3 regions of the Pseudomonas sp. PP3 genome follow, and region 2 is predicted to be linked to each of the others. Evidence: predicted binding sites of a transcription regulator. Region 2 holds the regulator's gene; each other region holds the start of a gene.
The links. Region 2 encodes sigma-54, which starts transcription at its own class of promoters, with help from an activator protein. Its sites were predicted from a motif close to ANTGGCATNNANNTTGCTNT; they were not measured.

Region 1 (4,210 bases), 2.8 Mb from region 2:
CCGAACCTGCGCAACCACAAGGGCGACACCTTGCTGATGCTGGCCGCGTATCACGGCCATGTCGATACCGTGAAAGTCTTGCTCGAACACAAGGCCGATCCGGAAGTCCGCAATGACAACGGGCAAAGCCCGATTGCCGGCGCCGCGTTCAAGGGTGACCTGGCGGTGATCAAGGCGTTGGTTGAAGGCGGCGCGCAGGTGGAAGGCTCGTCATTCGACGGCCGCACGGCGCTGATGATGGCCGCGATGTTCAACCGCGTTGAAGTCGTCGATTACCTGATCAGCAAAGGTGCCGACCCGAAAGCCAAGGACGCCAATGGCATTACCGCGCTCGATGCCGCCAAGACATTGGGCGCTACCGACACCATCGCGCAGCTGGAAAAACTGCTGGGCTGATAGGCCTGCGAAAGATCGCAAGCTTCGACAGCACCCTTTAGGTAGGCGCTGTCGAAGGCTGCGATCTTTTTGGTTTTTGCGGTTATCCTTCGCACCTCAAAATTCCCTCGCTACAGGATCTACCCCATGAAAGCCGCACTCGTCGAACTCATCAGCAAAATCAGCTCCGGGTGCATGGGCGATGACGAAATCCAGAAAGTCGCTGACGAAGCGGCCCAGGCCTACGCGGATCCAGAGGGTTTTCTGACAGCCAACCCGGACATCAACTACGACGAAACCTTCCCGATCCCGTTGGGCGAGTGGGTCGTCGTCGGCAGCCTGCCGGAAACCGTGCTGTTCCAGGCCGACACCTACGTGGACCTGTTCGCACAGATCGTCGCCTCGTTTGGCCCTGGGGTCGATTTCAACCTCAAGCCCAAACAACTGGCCAAGACCGAAGCGCTGACCGCGCTCAATCGCATCCAGGTGCAGATGAGCAGCCTGAACAAGGAAAACGGCGGTTATACGCTGATGAACTTCAGCCAATTGCTGGACGACGAGTTGCAAGTGGTGCTGGTTTACGGCAATGACCTGCCACGGGTGCTGGAGCTGTGCGCCGAAGTCGGCATCGCAGCGGCGCCATCCCTCGAAGCGTTGAAAGTGGCCATTCACGTCTGAGGCCACAAAGCTGTCAATAAAAGGGAACCCTGGCCATGGCCGGCTATCCTAAGGGGGCATACCACTCTTCAGGAGCGTCACCATGGGTTCCACCTTTAACAGCCTGGTAGGCCTGATCATTCTTGCCCTGGATATCTGGGCCATCATCAATGTACTGAAAAGTGGCTCCGAGACCGGGATGAAAGTCCTCTGGGTGCTATTGATCCTGTTGCTGCCGGTTTTGGGCCTGATCATTTGGGCGATTGCGGGACCGCGGGGGAATGTCAGAATCTGACCGGGTTCTCAAGCCCGACGCATTTCCCCGGCAGGAGCGAGCCTGCTCGCTCCTGCCGTCTGGACGGCAGTTGATCCAGGGGAACGATTAGCCAGCTACCCAGGTCGAGATAGTTGTAAGCCCATTTGCGGGTTTGATCGAGGAGACTCCGATGTCCAACTGGAAAGTCACTTTCGTGGATGATCACGGTGAAACCGTCGACGAAATCTTCGAGTGCGAGGAATGCCCGAGCCATGAGCAGGCCGCCAAACTCATCAAGGAACGTTTCCTTCCTGTCGCCGCGAAGCTGGATCTGAACGATTTCGAAGGGCGAACCACTGACGCCAGCGTGAAAAACCTGAAAGCCCAGAACAGCATTCAAATCCTCGGCATCACGCCAATCTGAACACCTCCTGTCTCATTCACAACCAGGCCTTGGCAGCAGCTCTATCTTGGGGCTAATCTGCAATCGAGATCAGCGAATGGATCGCTAAGGTCTGGTCTTGTCAGCTCCATGCTTGTTTCCCGTCGGCACATCGGTTGCCGAATCGCTCGCACCCTCGGGTCGCGTGCGTCAGGGAGTACGGAAAGTCTATCCATCAGTTTGAGGAGGACGTTTCATGAGCACAGCCCATCAAGAAGACATCAGCAGCAGTGTGCTGCGCCGCATGAAAGAAGGCGGTTTTGATTTTTCACGGTTCCATCCCATCGAGTTCTACGCCATTTTCCCGGACGAGGAGCGGGCACGCAGGGCGGCACGTCAATTTCATCATGGTGAATCGCTGAATGCGCAAATCAGTGTGCGCGACGACGGCGCATGGGCGCTCGAACTGAGCAAAGTGATGTACGCCACTTACGATGACATCGGCGATTTCGAACAGGGTTTCGAAGCGGTGGTCGAGCCATTGGGCGGCATCATTGAAGGCTGGGGTGTCAAGCAGGAGGTACGAGGGCGACTCGCATAACGCTATGAACAGTAACAAGCATCAGCAACGGCTGACCTTTGGGTTGGCCGTTTTTGTTTTTGATTCACAACATTTCAGAAAGGCAAAAAAAAGCCGCCCAAAACGGGCGGCTAAAGGGAAGTTCGGTGAGCTTTTCAGCGAATGCACGGATTATCCCCAGTGCTGACCGGGCAGTGAAATCAACTCTGACTATGCTGGTGATAGGCGACAACAACGCCTTGCAATGAAGCGGGGGCGATCAGGTTGGGGCGTTTGCCGCACAGGATTGGTGCGGTGTGTCCGCGTTGAATATCCAACCGATTGATATCAAAGCGTTTATGCCGATGGCACGGGCCTTGCGAAGGCCTGCATGTCCGGGTGACAAGGAGTACGGCATGATCCGCACCTATTTTGATGAGATGTACGATGCCGGCGGCCAGGTCCGCCCGCATTATCGGGAGTTTGCCCGTTGGCTGGCCGAAACGCCTGACGAGCTTTTGGCACAACGGCGACGCGAGGCCGATCTGTTATTTCATCGCGCCGGGATTACTTTCACGCTCTACGGTGATGAGCAGGGGACAGAGCGCCTGATTCCCTTCGACACCATTCCCCGAAGCATCCCCGCCAGCGAATGGCGAGTGGTCGAGCGCGGTTGCATCCAGCGGGTCAAGGCGTTGAACATGTTCCTCGCCGACCTTTACCACGAGCAACGCATCATCAAGGCCGGGATCATTCCAGCCGAACAGGTGCTGGCCAACGAGCAATACCAGTTGGCGATGCAGGGCCTGGATCTGCACCGCGATATCTATTCGCACATCTCCGGCGTCGATCTGGTGCGCGACGGCGACGGCACGTACTACGTGCTCGAAGACAACCTGCGGACCCCGAGCGGCGTCAGCTACATGCTCGAAGACCGCAAGATGATGATGCGCCTGTTCCCCGAGCTGTTCGCGGCACAACGGATTGCCCCCATCGACCACTACCCGAACCTGTTGCTCGACACCCTGAAAAGCTCAAGCCCGATCGACAACCCGAGCGTTGTGGTACTGACCCCGGGACGATTCAACAGCGCGTTCTTCGAACATGCGTTCCTGGCACGGGAAATGGGCGTGGAACTGGTCGAAGGCGCGGATTTGTTCGTGCGCGACGACAAGGTCTACATGCGCACCACCGACGGCCCCAAAGCCGTCGACGTGATCTACCGTCGCCTCGACGATGCCTTCCTCGATCCGCTGGCGTTCAATCCGGATTCGATGCTCGGCGTACCTGGGCTGCTGTCGTCCTACCGTTCCGGCAACGTGGTGCTGGCCAATGCCATCGGCACGGGGGTGGCGGACGACAAATCGGTGTATCCGTTCGTGACTGACATGATTCGCTTCTACCTGGATGAAGAGCCGATTCTCAAGAACGTTCCTACGTGGCAGTGCCGTAATCCTTCTGAACTTTCCCACGTGCTGGCCAATCTTCCAGAACTGGTAGTCAAGGAAACCCAAGGCTCCGGCGGTTACGGAATGCTGGTGGGGCCGGCGGCGACGGCGGCGGAAATCGAGTCCTTTCGCGCACGCATCATTGCCAAGCCCCACGCCTATATCGCACAACCGACCCTGTCGCTGTCGACCTGTCCGACGTTTGTCGAAAACGGTATCGCACCGCGGCATATCGATCTGCGTCCGTTTGTATTGTCAGGCCGTGAAACCCGGGTCGTGCCCGGCGGTTTGACCCGTGTCGCCCTGCGCGAAGGCTCCCTGGTGGTGAATTCCTCCCAGGGTGGCGGAACCAAGGACACCTGGGTGGTCGAGGATTGAAGGAAGCCTGTCATGCTAAGTAGAACTGCCTCGGATTTGTATTGGATGTCGCGCTACCTGGAGCGGGCGGAAAACCTCGCACGGATGCTCGACATCAGTTACTCGCTGTCACTGATGCCACAGGATGGCCGTGGCAACGGCTTGCACGAACTGGC
Region 2 (4,210 bases):
CCGCGCATTGACATGGTGATCCAGCCGAAAAAGAAAACCGACGAGCAAAAGGCCCAGTAATGGCAACTCTGAAAGCTCAGCATCTGGCCAAGAGCTACAAGAGCCGCCAGGTCGTGCGTGACGTCAGCCTGTCTATCGACAGCGGTCAGATCGTCGGCCTGCTCGGCCCCAACGGCGCCGGCAAGACCACCTGCTTCTACATGATCGTCGGCCTGGTGCAGGCCGATCAGGGCCGCGTACTGATCGACGACCTGGACGTCAGCCACCAGCCAATGCACGGTCGTGCGAAGGCTGGCATCGGCTATCTTCCGCAAGAAGCATCGATCTTCCGCAAACTCTCGGTAGCCGACAACATCATGGCGATCCTCGAGACCCGCAAGGAACTCGACAAGGCCGGCCGTCGCAAGGAACTGGAAAGCCTGCTGCAGGAATTCCACATCAGCCACATCCGCGACAACCTCGGCATGAGCCTGTCTGGTGGTGAGCGCCGCCGCGTGGAAATCGCCCGGGCACTGGCCACCAACCCGAAATTCATCCTCCTCGACGAACCTTTCGCCGGTGTGGACCCGATTTCGGTGGGCGACATCAAACAGATCATCCATCACCTCAAGGCCAAAGGCATTGGCGTACTGATCACTGACCACAACGTCCGTGAAACCCTGGATATCTGTGAGACCGCCTACATCGTCAACGATGGCCAGCTGATCGCTGAAGGCGACGCCGAGACCATCCTGGCTAACGATCTGGTCAAGGAAGTGTATCTGGGCCACGAGTTCCGCCTGTAAGCGCTGAAGTCGTGATGGCGGCACAGTTCGCGACAAACAGTAAAAATCAACAGGTTTTTATTGTTACAGCGCTCTAGGCAAACACTTCAGTTTCAGGCATATAATTTGCTTATGTTTGGCGCTTCGGCGCCCTGTAGTGGATGGCGCATGTGCGCCGGCGAATAAGGTGTTAAGCCCCTGCCATGAAACCATCGCTAGTCTTGAGAATGGGCCAGCAGCTGACGATGACACCGCAGCTGCAACAGGCCATCCGCCTGCTCCAATTGTCGACCCTGGACCTGCAACAGGAAATCCAGGAGGCCCTGGAGTCCAATCCGATGCTCGAACGCCAGGAAGAAGGCGAGGATTTCGACAATTCCGACCCCCTGGCCGACAACGCCGAACAAAAACCCAACGTAGAGATCCAGGAACCCTCTTACCAGGAAAGCGCCCCGACGGTAGATAACCTCGAGGAAGGCGACTGGAACGAGCGTATCCCCAATGAGCTGCCGGTCGATACCGCGTGGGAAGACGTCTACCAGACCAGCGCCAGCAGCCTGCCGAGCAACGATGACGACGAGTGGGATTTCACCACCCGCACCTCGGCCGGCGAGAGCCTGCAGAGCCATCTGCTGTGGCAACTGAACCTGGCACCGATGTCCGACACCGATCGCCTGATTGCCGTGACCCTGATCGATTGCATTAACAATCAGGGCTATCTGGACGAGACACTCGAGGAAATCCTTGAAGCGTTCGATCCGGAACTGGACATCGAACTGGACGAAATCGAAGCCGTCCTGCACCGCATCCAGCAATTCGAACCGGCCGGCATCGGCGCCCGCAACCTCGGCGAATGCCTGTTGCTGCAACTGCGCCAGCTGCCTGCCAAGACACCGTGGCTGGCTGAAGCCAAGCGTCTGGTCACTGACTACATCGACCTGCTCGGCAGCCGTGATTACAGCCAGCTGATGCGTCGCATGAAGCTCAAGGAAGACGAACTGCGCCAGGTCATCGAACTGGTTCAGAGCCTCAACCCGCGCCCGGGCTCGCAAATCGAGTCCTCCGAAGCCGAGTACGTCGTTCCCGACGTCATCGTGCGCAAGGACAACGAACGCTGGCTGGTGGAGCTCAATCAGGAATCGGTGCCACGGCTGCGGGTCAACGCCCAGTACGCCGGCTTTGTACGCCGGGCCGACACCAGCGCCGACAACACCTTCATGCGCAATCAGTTGCAGGAAGCCCGCTGGTTCATCAAGAGCCTGCAGAGCCGCAACGAAACCCTGATGAAAGTAGCCACCCAGATCGTCGAGCATCAGCGCGGCTTCCTGGAATACGGCGACGAAGCCATGAAACCCCTGGTCCTGCATGACATTGCTGAAGCAGTCGGCATGCACGAGTCGACCATCTCCCGGGTGACCACACAAAAGTTCATGCATACCCCTCGGGGAATTTATGAGCTGAAATACTTTTTCTCCAGCCACGTCAGCACCTCCGAAGGCGGCGAATGCTCGTCTACGGCGATCCGCGCGATCATCAAAAAACTGGTTGCCGCTGAAAATCAGAAAAAGCCGTTGAGTGACAGCAAGATCGCTGGTTTACTGGAGGCACAAGGCATTCAGGTGGCTCGCCGCACCGTCGCCAAGTACCGCGAATCCCTCGGGATCGCGCCTTCGAGCGAACGCAAGCGGTTGATGTAGAGCCACGCCACAGCGTTCCAGTGGCAGATCATCTGATCTGCCGCTTTATGCACTGGCAACGAAGGAGAAGCTGTATGCAAGTCAACATCAGTGGACACCAACTGGAAGTGACCGAACCTCTTCGCACCTACATCGGCGAAAAACTCGAACGATTAGAGAGGCATTTCGACAAGATCACCAACGTGCAGGTCACGATGACGGTCGAAAAGCTCAAACAGAAAATCGAAGCCACGCTGCATATTCCCGGCAATGAAGTGGTCGCCAACGCGGAACATACCGACATGTACGCAGCGATCGACGCCTTGACCGACAAGCTGGATAAACAACTCAAAAAGCATAAGGAAAAGACCCAGAGCCTCCTCCAGGGCGCGACCGGTCGTTAACACTCCCTACCCATGATCCGACTTGAAAGCATCCTGACCCCCGGCCGTTCCCTGGTGAACGTGCCGGGCGGCAGTAAAAAGAAAGCCCTCGAGCAAATTGCCAACCTCATCCATCGCGAAGTGCCGGATCTGGCCATGCAGGATGTCTTCGAGAGCCTGGTCGCCCGTGAAAAACTCGGTTCAACCGGTTTTGGCAACGGTATCGCCATCCCCCACTGCCGCCTCAAGGGCTGTACTTCACCCATCAGTGCCTTGATGCACCTTGACGCCCCTATCGATTTCGATGCCATCGACGGCGCACCGGTTGACCTGCTGTTCGTTCTGCTGGTCCCGGAAGCCGCTACCGATGCGCACCTGGAACTGCTTCGTCAGATCGCCAGCATGCTCGACCGCAAGGAAGTGCGTGAAAAACTGCGCAGCGCGCCGAGCAATGAAGCCTTGTATCAGGTTGTCCTGGACGAGCAAAACGGGCATTAATCATGCGCTTGATCATCGTCAGCGGTCGCTCCGGCTCAGGTAAAAGTACCGCCCTCGATGTACTCGAGGACAACGGCTATTACTGCATCGACAACCTGCCTGCCGGGTTGCTGCCAGAGCTGGCCGAGCGCGCACTGATCCACACCGAACTGGCACAACCGCTGGTTGCCGTGTCCATCGATGCGCGCAACTTGCCGAGTCACCTGTCGCGGTTTCCGGAGCTGCTCGAAGAAGTCCGCAGCCGGCACATCCAGTGTGATGTCCTGTACCTGGATGCCGATGAAGAAACCCTGCTCAAACGCTTTTCGGAAACCCGCCGTCGTCACCCATTGAGCAGCGCCAATCGCTCGCTGGCCGAAGCCATCCATGACGAGACGAGCCTGCTCGGCCCCATTGCCGATCTTGCCGACCTCAAAGTCAACACCACCAACCTGAACCTGTATCAGCTGCGCGATACGATCAAGCTGCGCTTGCTGAACCAGCCGGAACCCGGCACAGCGTTTCTGGTGGAGTCTTTCGGATTCAAGCGTGGCATGCCGGTGGACGCCGATCTGGTGTTCGACGTGCGCTGCCTGCCCAACCCCTACTGGAAGCCCGAACTGCGCGCGCAGTCCGGTCTTGATCAACCGGTGGCCGAGTACCTGGCGGCACAGCCGGATGTCGAGGAGATGTTCCAGGACATTTCCGCGTACCTGCTCAAATGGTTACCGCGCTTTGCGGCCAGTAACCGCGCTTATGTCACTATTGCCATCGGTTGCACCGGCGGGCATCACCGCTCCGTCTACCTGACCGAACGCCTGGGCAAGACCCTGCAACAATCCCTGAAGAACGTCCAGGTTCGCCACCGCGACCTCAGCTAAAGGATTCACATCGCGATGCCTGCTCTGGA
Region 3 (4,210 bases), 600 kb from region 2:
TCTTGCCGTCGGCGCCGATAGCGACAACCGGGGAGTTTGGCTTGATGCGACCACGGGCGATACGGCCAACACCGATCACACCCAGGAAGCTGTTGTAGTCCAGTGCGGAGATCTGCATCTGGAACGGACCGTCACGGTCAACAGCCGGCGCTGGTACGTTGTCGACGATCGACTGGTACAGCGGGGTCATGTCTTCAGCCATTTCGTTGTGGTCCAGACCGGCAATACCGTTCAGGGCCGAGGCGTAGACGACTTTGAAGTCCAGCTGTTCTTCGGTGGCACCCAGGTTGTCGAACAGGTCGAAGATCTGGTCCAGAACCCAGTCCGGACGCGCGCCTGGACGGTCAACCTTGTTGATGCACACGATCGGACGCAGGCCGGCTTCGAAAGCCTTCTTGGTCACGAAGCGGGTTTGCGGCATAGGGCCGTCTTGAGCGTCAACCAGCAGCAGAACGGAGTCAACCATCGACATTACGCGTTCAACTTCGCCGCCGAAGTCGGCGTGGCCCGGGGTGTCCACGATGTTGATGTGGTAGCCGTTCCAGTTGATGGCGGTGTTTTTCGCCAGAATGGTAATACCGCGCTCTTTTTCCTGGTCGTTGGAGTCCATCACGCGCTCGTCGTTGAGCTCGTTGCGCTCCAGAGTGCCGGATTGACGCAGGAGTTTGTCTACCAGGGTGGTTTTACCATGGTCAACGTGAGCAATGATGGCGATGTTGCGTAGATTTTCGATCACTTGTGTATCTCGATCAGAGGATTCGGTGCGCTGACAAGTCTTGGCAGCGATTTACAGTAGAGTCAGGCCTTGCCGTTACAGCTTGACGGCGGCGTCGGGGGGCCGGTGACGCAAGCCACAGGCAAACAGCCCCGGGCACTTAGCTCGGTCGATAAACGCGCACATTGGCATGCCCCTCACTGAGCAAATGGTGGGCATGCAGGCGACTCATAACGCCTTTGTCGCAATAAAGCAGGTACTGGCGAGTAGGGTCCAGTTCCTTGAAACGAGCGTTCAGTGCATAAAACGGCATCGTTTGTACCTCGATGCCAGCGAGGTCCAGCGGGTCGTCTTCAGCGGCATCCGGATGACGGATATCGATGACGATCTGACCGGCCAGCGCTTCGCTGACTTCTTCAATTTGAACATCCTGGCCCAATTCATCGATCACGCGATCGATCGGCACCAGTTTGGCGTTTTCGAGCGCGCGCTCGAGTACCGCCATATCGAATTCTTTCTCTTCATGCTCGACGCGATGGCGCTTGGCTGCGGTCTTCGGATTGACCGAGATGACGCCGCAGTATTCCGGCATGTGCCGGGCGAAATCGGCGGTGCCGATCTCGTTGGCCAGGTCGATGATGTCCTGCTTGTGGCTGGCGATGAGCGGACGCAAGACCAGTTTGTCGGTCACGCAGTCGATCACGTTCAGGTTCGGCAATGTCTGGCTCGACACCTGGGAGATCGCCTCACCGGTCACCAATGCCTCAATGTGCAGTCGATCGGCAATTTGGGAAGAAGCGCGCAACATCATACGCTTCAATACTACGCCCATATGACTGTTATCGACTTTGCCGAGAATTTCTCCCAGCACTTCCTCGAACGGCACACTGACAAATAACACGCGTTGGGAGCTGCCGTACTTCTTCCAGATGAAATGCGCGACTTCCATAACGCCCAGTTCATGGGCTCGTCCGCCCAGATTAAAGAAGCAGAAATGCGCCATCAGGCCGCGTCGCATGATCTGGTAAGCCGCGACGGTGGAATCGAAACCACCGGACATCAACACCAGCGTCTGTTCCAGCGCGCCCAGCGGATAACCGCCGATGCCATTGTGCTGACTGTGGATGACAAACAACCGTTGGTCGCGAACTTCGATGCGGACTTCGATTTCAGGCTTTTTCAGGTCGATCCCGGCGGCACCGCACTGACGGCGCAACTGGCTGCCGACATATTTCTCGATGTCTATGGAGCTGAATGGGTGCTTGCCGGCGCGTTTGCAACGCACCGAAAAAATCTTCCCGGCCAGCGCATCGCCGTAATGCTGTTTGCACTTCTCAACGATGTCGTCGAAATCCCCCAGCGGGTACTCGTCGATTTGCAGGAAGTGTGCGATGCCCGGCATGCAGCTCAGGCGCTCGCCCATCTCTTTCAGGGCCTTGGGGTCGCTGACGCGGGTTTCCAGCTCGAGGTTGTCCCACACGCCGTTCACCACCACAGCCGGGTCCAGATCGCGGAGCACGGCACGGATGTTCTTGGCCAATTGGCGGATGAAACGCATCCGTACCGGGCGGCTCTTGATGGTGATCTCGGGGAAGACTTTTACGATTAATTTCATGGAAACAGCGCGCGCAGGGCCTGCCGAAAAAGGGGGGCGCGGATTATAGCGGAAATTGCTCAAGGTTTAACCAGTTAATGTGCAGAAGGTTTTGCACGCACCAAAACAGGTCACTGCGCGACTTTAGCGCTACATTAAGGGGCGCTAATTCCGGCTTTTATGCGTCTCGGGCCTCTATAAGCGTGAAATTGGGGCAAAAAACCCATGCTGGGGCACTGGCATGCAATTTGCTCCCTTGTGAGGCAGGTTGCCTTGGCAGAGTATTCGCGCCGGCATCACAAACATTTAAGGGCATCCACTACCAGCCCTAAGCCACCCGGAGGACACTATGTCGAAGTCGGTTCAACTCATCAAAGATCATGACGTCAAGTGGATTGATCTGCGGTTCACGGACACCAAAGGCACTCAGCACCACGTGACCATGCCGGCTCGCGACGCGCTGGATGAAGACTTCTTCGAAGTCGGCAAGATGTTCGACGGTTCCTCCATCGCTGGCTGGAAAGGCATCGAAGCCTCCGACATGATCCTGCTGCCGGACGACTCCACCGCTGTTCTGGACCCGTTCACCGAAGAGCCGACCCTGATCCTGGTCTGCGACATCATCGAACCTTCGAGCATGCAAGGCTACGACCGCGACCCACGTGCGATCGCCAAGCGTGCTGAAGAGCACCTGAAAGCCACCGGTATCGGTGACACTGTATTCGCCGGTCCAGAGCCTGAGTTCTTCATCTTCGACCAGGTGAAATTCAAGTCCGACATCTCCGGCTCCATGTTCAAGATCTACTCCGAACAGGGTTCCTGGATGTCCGACCAGGACATCGAAGGCGGCAACAAGGGCCACCGTCCAGGCGTCAAAGGCGGCTACTTCCCGGTTCCACCGTTCGACCACGACCACGAAATCCGTACCTCCATGTGCAACGCACTGGAAGAAATGGGCCTGACCGTCGAAGTTCACCACCACGAAGTGGCAACTGCCGGCCAGAACGAAATCGGCGTCAAGTTCAACACCCTGGTGAAGAAAGCCGACGAAACCCAGACCCTGAAGTACGTTGTGCACAACGTTGCTGACGCCTACGGTCGCACCGCTACCTTCATGCCTAAGCCGCTGTACGGCGACAACGGCTCGGGTATGCACGTTCACATGTCCATCTGGAAAGATGGCAAGAACACCTTCGCAGGCGAAGGCTATGCTGGCCTGTCCGATACCGCTCTGTACTTCATCGGCGGCATCATCAAGCACGGTAAGGCCCTGAACGGCTTCACCAACCCGGCGACCAACTCCTACAAGCGTCTGGTTCCAGGCTTCGAAGCCCCAGTAATGCTGGCCTACTCGGCCCGTAACCGCTCGGCTTCGATCCGTATTCCTTACGTGTCGAGCCCGAAAGCCCGCCGTATCGAAGCACGCTTCCCGGATCCGGCTGCCAACCCATACCTGGCTTTCGCAGCACTGCTGATGGCTGGCCTGGACGGCATCCAGAACAAGATCCACCCTGGCGACGCAGCTGACAAAAACCTGTACGACCTGCCGCCTGAAGAGGCGAAAGAAATCCCACAAGTTTGCGGCAGCCTGAAAGAAGCCCTGGAAGAGCTGGACAAAGGTCGTGCGTTCCTGACCAAAGGCGGCGTGTTCTCCGACGACTTCATCGACGCCTACATCGCCCTGAAAAGCGAAGAAGAAATCAAAGTACGCACCTTCGTACACCCACTGGAATACGAGCTGTACTACAGCTGCTAATCCGGTAGCGCCTGCGCAAGCGGCGTGACAAGAAAGGCCTCCTTCGGGAGGCCTTTTTTATGGTCTTTTGATAACCCCCCGCAGCAAGCCGGCTCCTACAAGGGGATTTGTAGTGTCAGGGACACCCCGCAAATCATGCCCAAAT

Region 1: KHO07_RS08585 (circularly permuted type 2 ATP-grasp protein) is a predicted target of sigma-54. The motif match lies at 2,594-2,613, and genes of this name have one in related genera.
Region 3: glnA (type I glutamate--ammonia ligase) is a predicted target of sigma-54. The motif match lies at 2,545-2,564, and genes of this name have one in related genera.

The regions. Positions count from the first base shown of each region.
Region 1 covers NZ_HG995459.1:1,834,472-1,838,681, forward strand. The annotation lists gene KHO07_RS08560 (ankyrin repeat domain-containing protein) at 1-396, shown strand, start outside; gene KHO07_RS08565 (hypothetical protein) at 523-1,053, shown strand; gene KHO07_RS08570 (PLDc N-terminal domain-containing protein) at 1,136-1,327, shown strand; gene KHO07_RS08575 (hypothetical protein) at 1,479-1,712, shown strand; gene KHO07_RS08580 (ribonuclease E inhibitor RraB) at 1,927-2,271, shown strand; gene KHO07_RS08585 (circularly permuted type 2 ATP-grasp protein) at 2,646-4,055, shown strand; gene KHO07_RS08590 (alpha-E domain-containing protein) at 4,068-4,210, shown strand, end outside.
Region 2 covers NZ_HG995459.1:5,415,583-5,419,792, forward strand. The annotation lists gene lptA (lipopolysaccharide transport periplasmic protein LptA) at 1-60, shown strand, start outside; gene lptB (LPS export ABC transporter ATP-binding protein) at 60-785, shown strand; gene KHO07_RS24680 (RNA polymerase factor sigma-54) at 968-2,461, shown strand; gene raiA (ribosome-associated translation inhibitor RaiA) at 2,536-2,844, shown strand; gene ptsN (PTS IIA-like nitrogen regulatory protein PtsN) at 2,857-3,321, shown strand; gene rapZ (RNase adapter RapZ) at 3,324-4,181, shown strand; gene KHO07_RS24700 (HPr family phosphocarrier protein) at 4,197-4,210, shown strand, end outside.
Region 3 covers NZ_HG995459.1:6,016,440-6,020,649, forward strand. The annotation lists gene typA (translational GTPase TypA) at 1-736, opposite strand, end outside; gene thiI (tRNA uracil 4-sulfurtransferase ThiI) at 876-2,330, opposite strand; gene glnA (type I glutamate--ammonia ligase) at 2,659-4,065, shown strand.